DNA from 2 places in the Arthrobacter sp. 01L42 genome. Region 1 is predicted to be linked to the other one. Evidence: riboswitches for the same ligand, from Rfam matches in the RefSeq annotation. Region 1 holds a riboswitch; the other holds the start of a gene.
The links. Region 1 has a riboswitch for glycine ahead of gcvP (aminomethyl-transferring glycine dehydrogenase). Riboswitches for the same ligand answer to the same signal wherever they lie in the genome.
Positions count from the first base shown of each region.

Region 2: it holds a riboswitch for glycine, as region 1 does, so the genes downstream of both, gcvP (aminomethyl-transferring glycine dehydrogenase) here and gcvP (aminomethyl-transferring glycine dehydrogenase) in region 1, are expected to answer to the same signal.

Region 1 is NZ_JBFTSL010000026.1:6,326-13,819, forward strand. Features, by position in the region: gene gcvP (aminomethyl-transferring glycine dehydrogenase) at 1-1,420, opposite strand, end outside; glycine riboswitch at 1,460-1,574, opposite strand; glycine riboswitch at 1,576-1,674, opposite strand; gene AC1DN2_RS19050 (TetR/AcrR family transcriptional regulator) at 1,941-2,480, opposite strand; gene AC1DN2_RS19055 (MFS transporter) at 2,548-4,134, shown strand; gene AC1DN2_RS19060 (Dps family protein) at 4,304-4,783, opposite strand; gene AC1DN2_RS19065 (sigma-70 family RNA polymerase sigma factor) at 4,950-5,768, opposite strand; gene flgN (flagellar export chaperone FlgN) at 6,012-6,527, shown strand; gene AC1DN2_RS19075 (carbon storage regulator) at 6,542-6,790, opposite strand; gene AC1DN2_RS19080 (hypothetical protein) at 6,800-7,494, opposite strand, start outside.
Region 2 is NZ_JBFTSL010000006.1:109,704-117,197, forward strand. Features, by position in the region: gene glyA (serine hydroxymethyltransferase) at 1-270, opposite strand, end outside; gene gcvH (glycine cleavage system protein GcvH) at 267-650, opposite strand; gene gcvT (glycine cleavage system aminomethyltransferase GcvT) at 708-1,844, opposite strand; gene gcvP (aminomethyl-transferring glycine dehydrogenase) at 1,854-4,700, opposite strand; glycine riboswitch at 4,753-4,860, opposite strand; glycine riboswitch at 4,862-4,959, opposite strand; gene AC1DN2_RS06945 (hypothetical protein) at 5,455-6,222, shown strand; partial or broken gene AC1DN2_RS06950 (SDR family oxidoreductase) at 6,357-6,887, opposite strand; gene AC1DN2_RS06955 (hypothetical protein) at 6,912-7,268, shown strand; gene AC1DN2_RS06960 (hypothetical protein) at 7,432-7,494, opposite strand, start outside.

The sequences.
Region 1 (7,494 bases):
GCTGCAGGTAGTCGGAGGTGCGCTCGACGGCGGGGTCCAGGCCGAACGCAGTGTCCGTGCCTGCAGCCGCGGCAGTCACGGACGCGCCGAACGCGGCTATGACGTCGGCGACGACGGCAACCGTCGTGGCCTCGTCGGCGGAGATGCCGACGGTGTCGGCGTCGATGGCGCGCAGGTTGACGCCCTTGGCGTCGGCTGCCGCGATGATCTCAGCTGCCCGGCCCGGCACGGAGACGGTGATGGTGTCGAAGAAGGAGGTGTGCAGCACATCCAGGCCGGCGGCCTTCAGGGAGGCGGCGATGGTCTTCGCGTGGACGTGGACCGACTGGGCGATTGCCTTCAGCCCGTCCGGGCCGTGGTAGACGGCGTAGAAGGAAGCCACGATGGCCAGCAGGGCCTGGGCGGTGCAGATGTTGGAGGTGGCTTTCTCGCGGCGGATATGCTGCTCGCGGGTCTGCAGGGCCAGGCGGTAGGCGGGAACGCCGGCGTTGTCCTTGGAGACACCCACGAGGCGGCCGGGCATGGAGCGCTCGAGCCCCTTCTGGACGGCCATGTAGGCAGCGTGCGGTCCGCCGAAGAACAGCGGCACGCCGAAGCGCTGGGCGGATCCGACGGCGATGTCAGCGCCCTGCTCGCCCGGGGACGTGATCAGGGTCAGGGAGAGGAGATCTGCCGCGACGGTGACGAGGGCGCCGCGTTCCTTGGCGTCGGCGATCACGGCGGTGTGGTCGAACACGCGGCCGGAGACGCCCGGCTGCTGCAGGACGACGCCGTTGATGACGCCGTCGGGCAGGCCCTTGGAGAGGTCGGCGACCTCGACCTCGAAGCCCAGCGCCTCCGCTCGGCCCTTGACGATCGCGATGGTCTGGGGCAGGCAGTCGGCGTCGAGGACGGTCTTGCCGTCGTGCGCCGTCTTGTTCTTATTCGCGCGGCGCATCATCAGCACGGCCTCGGCCACGGCGGTGGCTTCATCCAGCAGGGAGGCGTTGGCGATCGGCAGGCCGACGAGGTCCTGGACCATGGTCTGGAAGTTCAGCAGCGCCTCGAGCCGGCCCTGCGAGATCTCCGGCTGGTAGGGCGTGTACGCGGTGTACCAGGCCGGGGCTTCGAGGATGTTGCGGCGGATCACCGGCGGGGTGAGCGTGTCGTAGTAGCCCTGCCCGATCATCTGCACGGCGGTTTTGTTCTTCGACGCCAGCTTGCGCAGCTCGGCGAGGACTTCGACCTCGCTCAGGGCCGCGGCGAGCGCGAGGTCGGCGTCCTGGCGGATGTCCTTCGGAACGGCGGTGTCCACCAGGGCGTCGACGGTGTCGTAGCCGACAGCCTTCAGCATGGCGTCGACGTCGGCCTGGCGGCGCGCGCCGATATGCCGGTCAACGAAGGACGTGGAGGCTGGGGTAACAGTCACAAGGAACTCCATAACTCAGGCGGCGCAGGGTACGCCACATTGATTCGGGTTCCTCCCCGCTCTGTATTGGACCTGAGAGTTTCCGCGCAGCCCGCGTTTCAGGGCTCCGCTTGCACCGTCGGTGAGCACAGCATGTCCGGGACACGCCTGCTACTTTCCAGAGATGCCTTGCCGCGGCGGTACATGGGCCTGAGAGATTCCTGGGGAGGGTTTGCTCCTACGGCGCCTGCTTGTACCTACTTGCAGGACTCTCCCGCCGCAGATCAAAGGCGTATTTAATTGGGTGTTCAATCGGGGGTGACAACAGTCACAGCTCTCATTGTCCTATGCCGAGCGCGCGTCCGCAAACTCCCTCCCGGCGGCGGACCCAGGTTACGGGCCACGAGCCACCCGGCGGCCAATCCGGCGGCGCGATTTCGCCGGAAACGCCCGGAGTCGCCGCAACTTTCCGGCGTACTCGAACGCTTCCGGCGAATTCGGCGGGGAGTAAGGGGGGGTCGGCGGGGAGTAGGGGTGGGTGTGGGTGTGGGCTTCAGCCGCGCAGGCGCTCGACGGCGGCCAGGAGGCTCTGGACGTCCGCCTCGACTTCCGGCGGCGGCCCGCCGGGACCCCGCGCCAGCATGGCGTTGAAGTACAGCCCGTCCCCCATGCACAGGACGGCCTTCGCCATGGCGGGCCCGACGTCGGCCGCCAGCAGTTCCAGCCAGCTCGCCTGGCCGGCGGCGAAGCGGCGGAGGGTTTCCCCGTGCGCCACCTCGGCGAGCCGCGTAGCCGCCACGAAGACCCGGTCCATGGGCGTGTCCGCCCACACCGAGGACTTGATGAAGTACGCCGCCGCCCCTTCCGGGGCTGCCGCCATGGCCGCAACATCCGCAGCCAGAAGCCGGTCCAGCCGTTCCAGCAGGACCGCGATCATGGCCTCTTTGGTCGGGAAATGGTAGAGCAGGCCGCCCTTGGAGACGCCGGCCCGGCGCGCGACGGCGTCCAGCGTCGCGGCGCGTTCACCGACTTCGATGAGCAGGGATTCGAAGGCATCGAGGACGGCCTCGCGGGCGACGGGTTTCCTGGGCATGCCTCCCATCATGCCTGTCCGCGCGCGCATTTCTTAACTGTACCGTCCAGACGGTACAGTTATTCTCATGAGCATTTCATCGATCACCGTAGCCACCAGCACTCCTGCGGCCACCGGGCCCCGGGCACCGTGGCGTGACTGGGTGGCGCTGGCCCTGCTGATGTTCCCCGTCCTGCTCGTGGCCGTGGACAACACCGCGCTCACGTTCGCCCTGCCGGCCATCGCCAGCAGCCTGACCGCCTCCGGCGTCGAACTGCTCTGGATCGTCGACGCCTACCCCCTGGTCCTGGCCGGACTCCTGGTCGCGATGGGTTCCCTGGGCGACAGGATCGGCCGGCGCCGGCTGCTGTTCGTGGGCAGCGCAGGCTTTGCCGCGGTGTCCGCCGTGACGGCGTTCGCGCCGAGTGCGGAATGGCTGATCGCCGGCCGCGCCGGGCTTGGCCTGTTCGGCGCCATGCTGATGCCATCCACGCTGTCGCTGATCCGGAACATCTTTCCGCAGCCCAACCGGCGCAGGCTGGCGGTGGCAATCTGGGCCGCCGGCTTCTCCGGCGGCGCCGCCCTCGGCCCGATTGTCGGCGGCTGGCTGGTGGAACACTTCTGGTGGGGCGCCGTCCTGCTGGTCGCGGTGCCGATCATCCTGCCGCTGCTGCTGCTCGGGCCGGCCCTGATCCCGGAATCCCGCGATCCGAAGCCGGGCCGGGTGGACGTGCCCAGCATTGCCCTGTCCCTGCTGGTCATGGTGCCGGTGGTCTACGGGATCAAAGCCCTTGCCACCCACGGGCCGGCTCCCGAGGCCTTCGCGAGCATCGGAACCGGCCTGCTCATGGGCTATGTGTTCATCCGGCGGCAACGCGCGCTTGCCCGTATCCACAGGACAGACCACAGCACCGCGCCGATGCTCGACGTCAGCCTGTTTGGCAACCGGATCTTCAGTACGGCCATTGTGGCCAACGTCCTGGCACTGTTCTCCTTCAACGGCTTCATTCTCTTCCTGGCCCAGCACCTGCAGCTGCTGGAGGGCCAGTCCCCCTCGGCCTCCGGCGTCGCCATGGTCCCGGCCCTCATCGCCACGGTTGTAGCGGGGCTGCTCGTGGTCCCGCTGGTGCGCAAGGTGCGGCCCGGCTTTGTGGTGGCCGGCGGCCTGCTGCTGAGCGCGGCGGGCTATTTCGTGGTGGCATTCGGCGACCACAGCCAGGGCCCGTCGCTGCTCCTTGCCGCCCTGCTGGTGCTCTGCCTGGGGGTGGGGGCCGCGGAGACGATCTCCAATGACCTGATCCTGGGCGCGGCGCCCGCCGATAAGGCAGGGGCAGCCGCCGCTATCTCCGAGACCGGCTACGAAGTGGGGTCCCTGCTGGGTACGGCGATTCTCGGCTCAATCCTGACGGCCTCCTACCAGGGCAATCTCCGGCTTCCCGCGGGCGTGTCCGAACTCGCCCCGGCGGCGGCCACCAGCCAGGCCGGTGAAACCCTGGCCGGCGCTGTGGATCTGGCCCGGATGCTTCCGGCGCCCCTGGCCGAGGCGGTGACGGCGGCCGCGCGCACCGCCTTCGACTCGGGCGTGCACGTCACTGCGTCCATTGCACTGGTCCTGATGTCCGGGGCCTGCGTCCTGGCCGCCGTCGTCCTGCGGTCGGTGCCGAAGGCCCAATAGGGCTCAGCGGCCGCCGTCAGCGTCACGCCGCCGTCAGCGTCACGCCGTCGTCAGCAGCAGTCGTCAGCACCCAGGGGGGTCCAGCCCTTAAACAGCAGCGTCCGGCGCCGGGAGGATACCCGGCGCCGGACGCTGCTGTTTTTTTGGGGGGGCTGGTGGGAGCCAGTTCCTACTTGCTGTCCGGGGTGGTCACGCTGGCAGTGGCCCGCATGGTCTCGGCATTCACCATCCAGGCGTACTGCTCAAACTTGGCGATGAACTCGTGCAGCAGATCCGCGGTGGTGGGATCTTCCTCGTCCACTTCGTCATGGACCTTGCGCATGGTGCCGACGGCCGCCTCAAGCGCGGCGACAATCCGCTCGATGGCGTCCTTCGTGTTGATCAGGCCCTTCGGGAACTCGGCCAGTGCGGTGGACTTGGAAACCGTGGAGCTTCGGCCGTCCGGGAGGGCGTGGAGGGCACGCATGCGCTCGGCAAGGTCATCCGCGAATCCCCGGGCGGCGTCGATGATTTCATCCAGCTGGAGGTGAAGGTCCCTGAAGTTGGTCCCGACGATGTTCCAGTGTGCCTGCTTGCCCTGAACGTGGAGTTCGATCAGGTCCACCAGTACTGCCTGCAGGTTGGTCGTCAATGTTGGTGATGCTTTCATGAATCCTCCTCGATAGAACCGGTGCCGTGCGGGCCGCGCATGCCATTGCTGGCACCCCGGCCGATGCTTCCGACGCTACCGCAGCGCGGCGCCGGGCCGCGACGCTTCTGGGAGGAATTTCTCGGTCAGCTTACTAAGTCGGCTTACTAACCGTTTTGGGGGCGGTTTAGACGGCCTCGTTGAGGATGGGCCCACGCGGGAACACGGCCCGTGTGATGCCGCCGGAGGTGGATTCGGACAGCTGGGTGAGGTAGTCGTTGCGCCGCCTCGGGGTAATCCTGGACTGGGGCTGGAACGGCTGCTCGGGGTCGTCGGCGTAGTGGGCGCTCAGGCCGTCGCGCATGAGCCGGATGGCTTCCGAACGCTGCTGGGACACCGCTGCGTGCGTGGACCCGAGTTCCGCGGCCAGGTCTTTGACCGTGCGGTCTCCGAAATAGATCTCCTCCACCACGTAGCGCATCCGTTCCGGAAGGGATTTCACGGCGGCCCGAAGGTACTGGAGCCGTTCGTCCGCGAGCACGGAGTGTTCCGGGGTGAGGGTTTCGGCGGCCAGGGTGTCCACCACGGCCTCGTCGAGGGGCGTCAATGTGCGCGAGGCATCCGCGAGCGCGGCCTCCACAACGCTCTGCTGGACGCCCAGGGCAGAGGCGATCTCGTCCACTGTGGGGGTGCGGCCCAGGGCGGACGCCAGGGTTTCCTGCACGGACATGGTTTCCTTGATCCGGCGGCGGGCGGATCGGGTGGCCCAGTCGCTGGCCCGCATCTCGTCTGCGAAGGCGCCAAGGATACGCCGGCGCGCGAAAGCGCCGAACGGCACCCCGAGGCCTGGATCGAACGAATCGGCCGAGGTAATCAAGGCAATAGCGCCGGCTGACGCCAAGTCATCGCGAGAAAGGTGTGACGCCTTCGAGCACAAATCTGAGACGAGATACCCCACCAGCGGAAGGTGCTGCGTGACCATCTCGTTGCGTTCCACGCGATTCAATACTGTGTCCCCCCATGAGACCGGATCCGAAGGGTCCTCGACCCTTAAAACGCCGAGAGCCGCACCCAAAACCGACCGGTGCTCCCCCCATTGGAGTCAGCGTTCGCAAGTAGGGCGCAGCACCCATGGAGGAAACCTATCACCTGTTCCAAGATCTGCGTGTACCCTCAGGGAAAAGCTGTGTGAAAAATGCGGTGACCGCCCCGAAGCTGTGATTCACGGGGCGGAAAGAGAATGGGGCACATGAGCGCAAGTGATCTCTCCGCGGCACTGTGGCAGGAGCGGCGGCAGCTGGAGCTACTCCTCTTCAGGCTGGAAACGCAGCGCCTGCACGTCGTGGCCGGGAATCTGGAATGGCTGAGCTTCATGGCCTCCGAGATTGAAACCGTGCTGGACCGCCTGCGCTTCGAAGCCCTGGCCCGGAGCGTCGAGTCTGCTGCCGTGGCGGCCCAATGGGGCCTGCCGGCACAGACCACGCTCGTCGAACTGATTGCGGCCGCTCCCGCCGGGCCCTGGCCCGAGATCCTGCGCGAGCATCTGGACGCCCTGCACGCACTCCTGGCCCGGCTGGGCGAGGCTTCCCGCGTGAATGAGGACGCGCTGCGGAGCCTCCCGATGCCGGGACGCGCCGGCCCGGCGGGCACGGCCGGGCTTCTGGACCAGCTGACCATGGGAGGAAACCTGGAGCGGTCCCTCGCCGTGCTCCGGCGTTCAGCCCAGCCGCTCCTGGCCCAGTATCTCGGCGGGGACCATGTCTGATCCGGTGCGGGTCCTCAGCCGTCGGCGGGAGTGGCGCGCGGCGGCATGAGGCCGCGCAGCGCTTCCTCGGCGTCCGGGCCCGCTTCCGCCGCCGCGAGGTTCGCCGCCGCTATGGCTTCGATGACTTCCCGGCGCTGGATCGGCACACCGCGGGGCGCCTCAATGCCTATCCGAACACCGTCGCCGCGGCCTTCCAGAACAGTGATGACGATGCCGTCGCCGATCATGATCTGTTCGCCCGGCTTGCGTGTAAGTACCAGCATCCTCTCAATCTACCCTTCAGTCCGGGGAGCATCGTACGATTCCCGCCGGTTCTGCCATGTCGGTTCGGGCCCGGCGGGGCGCCCGTCGATCCAGCCGACGGGCAGTCCCAGGCCATTGACGCTTTCAGGCGACCCGGTCTCCGAGGCGCCGACCACCGCCACCGCGGTCACGTTGAGCTGGGCGGACAGCACGCCGACCCAGCGCGCCGTGTCCTCGTGCTTGCGTCCGGCATCGACCACAACCCAGACCTGGTCGGCGGAGAGCGCCGCCACGGACGGCACCCGGGCCAGGGCGTTGCGGGCTTTGCCCAGTCCGAACGCCACCAGGACGGTGCGCTCCGTCACCACGGCATGGGCGCGCGCGGCCGTGGCACTTTGGCGTCCGTCGACGTGCAGGTGGCCATAGGCGGAGAGCTCACCGGCGGTGCGCACATCGGCACCTCCGGAGGCCATGGACATGGCCAGGGCGGTATCCATCGCGTCCTCCCCCAGCCCGATCAGGAGCACGAGATCGCCGACGCCGGTCAGCGGACCCGGAGCCGGGGCACCCGCAGCGTTGCCCGGCGCGACGGCGGCCGGGTGCGCGGGGCTCCCGACGGCGGACGGGTGCGCGGGGCTCCCGACGGCGGACGGGTGCACGACGGCGCCGGCAACGGCCGCCGCCGGGTGCGCGGGGCTCCCGACGTCGGCGGCGGGCGCTGCGG
Region 2 (7,494 bases), on a different contig from region 1:
CTGCTCCACAACGTCAACGTGCTCGCAGCCACCGTAATAGCGCTTGCCCGGGTAGCCCTCGGCATACTTGTTCGTCAACACCGAACCCTGCGCCTGCATCACAGCCTTGGCGGTGTGGTTCTCCGAGGCGATCATCTCCAAACCGTCACGCTGCCGGGTGAGTTCGGCGTCGATCTTCGCGGCGATCTCCGGATCCAGCACGGACAGCTCCGCGTCCAGGCTCGGAGAAACGACCTGCTCAAACGCGACGGTACCCGTCGCGGCGCTCACAGCTCGCCGCCGTTCTTGGACGCGTACTCTTCAGCCGACATCAGTGGGCCTTCTTCGGTCACGGCGACCTTGAACAGCCAGCCGGCCCCGTACGGATCGCTGTTGATCAGCGCCGGATCGGAAACGACGGCGTCATTGATCTCCACCACCTCGCCGGTGACCGGCGCGTAGAGGTCCGAGACGGACTTGGTCGACTCGACCTCGCCGCAGGTCTCCCCCGCGGTCACCGCGGAACCGACCTCGGGCAGGTCCACGTAGACGATGTCGCCCAGGGCGTCGGCGGCCACGGCCGAAATCCCAATTCCTGCAGGGCCAGATCCGTCGGCAGCAACCCACTCGTGTTCAGCGGAGTACTTCAGTTCGGCTACAACTTTGCTCATTTATCTCAATCCTTAAGTTCGTATGTGGTTTCGGCAGGCTCAGCCAGCGGCGGCCGGCTACTTTTGGCGCTTGTAGAACGGCAGTGCGACGACTTCGAAAGGCTCCGTCTTGCCGCGGAGGTCAATGTCCAGGGCTGTGCCCGGTGCGGCGTGTTCGATGTCGACGTAGGCCATCGCGACCGGGTAGCCGAGGGTGGGGCTGGGCTGTCCGGAGGTCACTTCGCCGACGACGTTGCCGTCCTTGAGGACCGGGTAGTGGCTGCGGGCGGCACGGCGTCCGAGGCCCTTGAGCCCGACGAGTTTGCGGCCGGTCGTGGAGCCTGCGCCGGCTGCCTTGAGCTCGCTCAGGGCGGCCTTGCCGACGAAGTCCGACTCCTTGGCGAGCGAGACGACCGGGCCCAGGCCTGCTGCGTATGGGTTGCCTTCGCGGGAGAGTTCGTTGCCATAGAGCGGCATGCCGGCTTCCAAACGCAGCGAGTCACGGCAGGCCAGGCCGGCCGGGATGAGCCCGTGGCTGGCACCGGTTTCCAGCAGTGCTTCCCAGAGACCTGCCGCATCCTCGTTCGAGATGTAGATCTCGAAGCCGTCCTCGCCGGTGTAACCGGTGCGGGCGAGGAGCAGATCTTGTCCGTTGATCTGAACCTCAACCGCAGCGTAGTACTTCAGCTCGGTGACCAGGACATGCTGCTCGGCCGGGACCAGCGTCAGCAGGATGGCTTCGGCGTTCGGGCCCTGGACGGCGATCAGCGAGATCTGGGCGGAAACGTCTTCCACCGTCACGTCGAACCCGCCTTCTTGGGCAGAACCGGCCCTTTCGGCCAGTGCCGCGGCCACGACCTTGGCGTTGCCTGCGTTGGGGACCACCAGGTACTTGTCCTCACCGCGGCGGTAGGAGATGAGGTCATCGATGATGCCGCCGTCTTCCTGGCAGATCAGCGAGTACTTCGCCTTGCCGACGGCCACGGCCGACAGCTTCCCGGCCAGGGCGTAGTCGAGGAACGCCGCGGCGTCCGGGCCGGTGACCCAGACTTCGCCCATGTGGGAGAGGTCGAACAGGCCCGCGGCGTTGCGGACGGCGTGGTGCTCGGCGAGTTCGGAGCTGTACTTCAGCGGCATCTGCCAGCCGCCGAAGTCCGTGAAGGAGGCGCCGGCCTTTTTGTGCTGCTCGTAGAGAGCGGTGTAGTTCTCACTCATCAGGGATCCTTAGTTTTCGAATTCGGAAAGCGGCGGGCAGGAGCAGACCAGGTTGCGGTCTCCGGCGGCGCCGTCGATGCGTCCGACCGGCGGGAAGTACTTGTCCTGCCTGAGTGTGTGGACGGGGAATGCGGCCTGCTCACGCGGGTACTCGCGGGTCCAGTCGGTGCTGACGACGGCGGCTGCCGTGTGGGGTGCGTTGCGCAGCGGGGAGTTCTCCACCGTGAAATCGCCGTTGGAGACCTGGTCGATCTCCTGGCGGATGGTGATCATCGCCTCGATGAAGCGATCGATCTCCGCAAGGTCCTCGGACTCGGTGGGCTCCACCATGAGGGTGCCCGCCACGGGGAAGGACAGCGTGGGGGCGTGGAAGCCGAAGTCGATGAGGCGCTTGGCCACGTCCTCAGCGGTGACGCCGGTCCTGGCCGTGAGTTCCCGCAAATCCAGGATGCACTCGTGCGCCACCAGGCCGCTCTCCCCCGTGTAGAGAACCGGGAAGTGCTCATCCAGCCGGGATGCGATGTAGTTCGCCGCGAGCAGCGCGGACTTGGTGGCCTCGGTGAGGCCCTGGCCGCCCATCAACTTCACGTACGCCCAGGAGATCGGCAGCACACCGGCGGATCCGTAACGCGAAGCGGAGATGGCAACTCCCTTTCCCGGTTCGACCTTGTTCGCGTCCCCTGGCATGAACGGCGCCAGGTGGGCTTTGGCCGCGACCGGGCCGACGCCCGGTCCGCCGCCGCCGTGCGGGATGCAGAAGGTCTTGTGCAGGTTCAGGTGCGAGACGTCACCGCCAAACTTGCCCGGCTGGGCCAGCCCGACGAGGGCGTTGAGGTTGGCGCCGTCGACGTAGACCTGCCCACCGGCCGCATGCACGGAGTCGCAGACCTCGCGGACGTCTGTGTCGTACACACCGTGGGTGGACGGGTAGGTGATCATGATGCAGGACAGCGCATCCTTGTGCAGCTCGATCTTGGCCGTCAGGTCCGCGTGGTCGATCGTGCCGTCCGAAGCCGTGGCCACGACCACGACCTTCATGCCGGCCAGCACGGCGGAGGCGGCGTTGGTGCCGTGCGCGGAGGCCGGGATCAGGCAGACGTTGCGCTGGGCCTCCCCGCGGGAGTGGTGGTAGCCGCGGATGGCCAGCAGGCCGGCGAGCTCGCCCTGGGAGCCGGCGTTCGGCTGGATGGAGACCTGGTCATAGCCCGTGATTTCGGCGAGGTCAGCTTCGAGGCCGCTGATGAGTTCCCGCCAGCCCTCGGTCTGGGAGTCCGGCGCGAACGGGTGGATGGAGGCGAACTCCGGCCAGGAGATGGCTTCCATCTCGGCCGTGGCGTTCAGCTTCATGGTGCAGGAGCCCAGCGGGATCATGGTGCGGTCCAGGGCGAGGTCGCGGTCCGAGAGCTTGCGGATGTAGCGCAGCAGCTGGGTTTCGGAGCGGTGCGTGTTGAACACCGGGTGCTGCAGGAAGTCGGAGGTGCGCAGCACCGTCTCGGGCAGTTCGAAGCCCTTGGCCTCCACCACCGGGCCGGCGCCAAAGGCGACGACGACCGCGGAGAGGACCTCCGGCGTCGTGGTTTCATCGACGGACACGCCAACTGTGTCCGCGTCGATGAGCCGCAGGTTGATGCCCCGGGCCTCGGCGGCGGCGATGACCTTGGCGGCCTTGCCGGGCACGCGGACCGTGAGGGTGTCGAAGAAGGAGTCGCTCACCAGTTCCCGGCCGACGATCTTCAGCGTGGCGGCAAGGGCGCGGGTGTTGTTGTGGACGGTCTGGGCGATCGCCTTCAGCCCGTCGGGGCCGTGGTAAACGGCGTAAAACGAGGACACGATGGCCAGCAGCGCCTGGGCGGTGCAGATGTTGGACGTGGCCTTCTCACGGCGGATGTGCTGCTCGCGGGTCTGCAGGGCCAGGCGGTAGGCCGGGACACCGGCGTTGTCCTTGGAGACGCCGACGATGCGGCCGGGGAGCGTGCGTTCCATGCCCTCGCGCACCGCCATGTACGCGGCGTGCGGGCCGCCGAAGAACAGCGGCACGCCCAGGCGCTGGGTGGATCCGACGGCGATGTCCGCGCCCTGCTCGCCCGGAGGGGTGATCAGGGTCAGGGCAAGCAGATCCGCCGCCACGGTGACCAGTGCGCCGCGTTCTTTGGCCTCCGCGATCACGCCGGACTGGTCCCACACCCGGCCGGAGACGCCCGGCTGCTGGAGGACGAGACCGTTGATGTCGCCGTCGGGCAGACCGGCGGAGAGGTCAGCGACCTGCACCTCGAAGCCCAGCGCCTCCGCTCGGCCCCTGACGATGGCAATGGTCTGCGGGAGGCAGTCGGCGTCGAGGACGGTCTTGGCCCCGGCAGCGGACTTGTTTTTGTTGGCGCGGCGCATGAGAAGCACGGCCTCGGCAACCGCGGTGGCCTCGTCCAGGAGGGACGCATTGGCGACCGGGAGCGCGGTGAGGTCCTGGACCATGGTCTGGAAGTTCAGCAGCGCCTCGAGCCGGCCCTGGGAGATCTCCGGCTGGTACGGGGTGTAGGCGGTGTACCAGGCGGGGGCTTCGAGGATGTTGCGGCGGATCACCGGCGGGGTGACGGTGTCGTAGTAGCCCTGGCCGATCATCTGCACGGCCGTCTTGTTCTTGTAGGCGAGCTTGCGCAGTTCGGCCAGCACCTGGACTTCGCTGAGGGCGCTGTCCAGGGTGAGGGGCTTTTCCTGGCGGATGGAATCGGGGACCGCGTTGTCAACGAGGCCATCAACGCTGTCGTAGCCGACGGCCTTGAGCATGGTGTCGATGTCGGCCTGGCGGCGGGCGCCGATGTGGCGGTCTGCGAAGGTGGACGGGGACGATTGAACCGTCATGAGAGGAACTCCATAATTCAGGTGGCATCAAGACGCCACGATGATTCGGGTTCCTCCCCGCTCTGTATTGGACCTGAGAGTTTCCGTTTTGCCCTGCTGATAGCAGCGCGCCACTTGCACCGTCGGTGAGCCCGGTTGCCCGGACTGCTTTCCAGAGTTGCCTTGCCGCGGCGGTACGTGGGCCTGAGAGATTCCTGGGGAGGATTTGCTCCTACGGCGCCTGCTGAACGTACCGGCAGGACTCTCCCGCCGCAGATCATAAGCTGTGCCACTGGTCGGTGACACAGCTCACAATTTATCCGGTTCCCGGGCAGGATGCAAAATTTATTTCAATTGAGTCGCTGTCCCGCGGACGACGGCGGGAGCTCTTCGCCGTCGTCCGCTTGCGTGGGTGAGGCGCATGAGGGCCGTGTCGTTGATCCGGAACACGCGGTCCCAGAGGTCGTCGTCCACCTCGTGGATCGGACCCAGGGGGTTAGTCCATTCGGTGCATTATTCTAAACGGGATACTTTACATTTTCATGCGCGTCCCTCCCAGAGCGCTCATACGCAAGGAGCCTCCGTGAGCCTTCCGGATCAAGCGATGGAACAGGCAGCTCCCAGCAGACCACCAAGCAGGACTCCCGCCGGGGATGCCGCTTGGGGGTGGCTGATCGGGATCCTCGCAGGATTGCTCGGCTTGGGCCCATGGCTGGTATCCGGCGCACAGCTCCCGTTGCAGAACTTGTGGGGCGCAGAGGTCGTTCCAGACCAGATGCCTGTGTCGTTACTGCCGCTAAGCCAGTACGAACTCACCACGATCGTAGCCCTCCTCACCGTAGGAGGTGCAGCGGCCGGACTCGCGGTGCGCATCTGGTCCCCCGCCCGACGGCGACTGGTGACGTGGTGCGCGGCAGCCGGCGTTCTTGTGGTCCAGTTCACGGCTGCCGTCCAGTCCTTCACAGTGCTCGACGGCGGCTTGGCGGGCGGAACAATGGCGAGCCTGTACTTCGCCGGGCTGCTCGCGGGCGTGACCGCATCCCTCGCTGCTGCCCTCGTGGCGCACCTGCTGCTCTGTTCAAGGACCCGGAGCCTGGCGGCATTGGGCGCCGGACTCGTGGCGGTGCCGTTCGCTTCGTGGACGGTGGAGTGGGTTGTCGGCTTCGTTGGGCACATCAACGTCCCCGTCGCAGTGCCGTCAATCGCTCTCTGGATTCCCGCCGTCCTCGTTGGTGGCGCCCTGGCATGGTGCGGCCTTCGTCCTGCGCGGCGGACCGCGGTGTGGGCCGTGAACCTTGCCCTGTTGTGGTTTGTTCCCGCCCTGTTCATCTCGGTCAACTACGTCCTGGGGACTCGTATCCTGGCTGGCGACCTGCAGGAGATGCTGTTGATGAGTCGGCAAATCCTGGCGGTAACGCTTGGACCCGCGGGCGGAGCACCTCCCAAAATCTTGCTGGCTCTGGTCATCGCGTTGGCAGGGCTGGGTGCCAAATCCATTGCCGCCCGCCGGTGGCCGGACGTGCCCACCTTCCCGTCCACGTAAAATCCGGGCTCACCCGCGATGTGTGGACGTGATTGCACCAGCGGATCCGATGGTGCAATCACGGATTTGATCCCGATCCAGCGGACGACGGCGGGACTTCCCGCCGTCGTCCGCTTGCGTGGGGTGCCGCTCCCCTACAGCGCGGACCAGCCGCCGTCGGAGGCGAGGATGGCGCCGTTGATGTTGGTGCCGTCGTCGCTGAGCAGGAAGGTGATGGACGCGGCGAGCTGCGCGGCGGTGGCGGGGGTGGGGACGGTGGCCTGCATCAGCGGGCCGAGGCGTTCGGCCGCGAGCTGGGATCCCCAGGTGGCCACGATGTTGGTGATGGTGGGGCCGGGGGCCACGGCGTTGAAGCGCAGGCCCTTCGGCCCGTACATCGCGGCCGAGTTCTTGGTCAGGCCCACGACGGCGTGCTTGGACGCGGTGTAGGCGGCGCCGGCGGCGGACCCGCGCAGGCCGGCCTCGGAGGCGACGTTGACCACGGAGCCGGTCCCGGCGTCCAGCATCAGCGGCACCACCGCGCGGGTCAGGCGCATGAGGGCGGTGACGTTGATCCGGAAGACGCGGTCCCAGGTGTCGTCGTCCACTTCGTAGATCGGGGCGAAGTTGTCCATGATGCCGGCCACGTTCGCCAAGGCGTCGATGCGTCCGCCGGCGGCCGCAAGCCCGTAGACGAGGCCTCCGGCCGGGTGCTGGAGTCAGCCCGCGCTGCCGGCGGGGCCGACAGCGACGTCCTGGCGGGCCTGCGCGAGGCTGCGGTCGCCGAGGTTTCTGTTCTGCCGGACCTGGCGGTCACGCGGGGCCGGCTCCGGCTGATCCCCGAACACCCCGAGCTGGCGAGCCGGAGCTACGAGTCCCTTGTGCCGCAGCGGGAGAGGACGCGGACGTACCTGGTTTCGGCCGGGGTGCGCGAGGATATCGCGGGGTATCTGTGCGCAGCGCTGATCGGCGCGACGTTCGAGGCCTGGATGCAGTGGGCCGCGGGGACGGACCCGGATCCGGTGCCGTATTTGGTGGCCGCGGTTGGTGTGCTGCGGGAGGCGTAGACGGCGAATCGGTGCAGCCGGTTCGACCAGGGCAAGCATCCAAGAAGTCTTTGCAACCGCCGATGATGGACCCGGCGTAATTTCGCAGCAGGACATTCATGTTGCTGAGCAGGAAATCTGGCGCCCACTATAGGAAGGCGCTCTAACTCTCAGCGGACCTGGGTTAGTCAATGCGTGCGTTGCCGGAGAACATACCAATTGCTTTCAGGTCATCGGCAAGCCAATT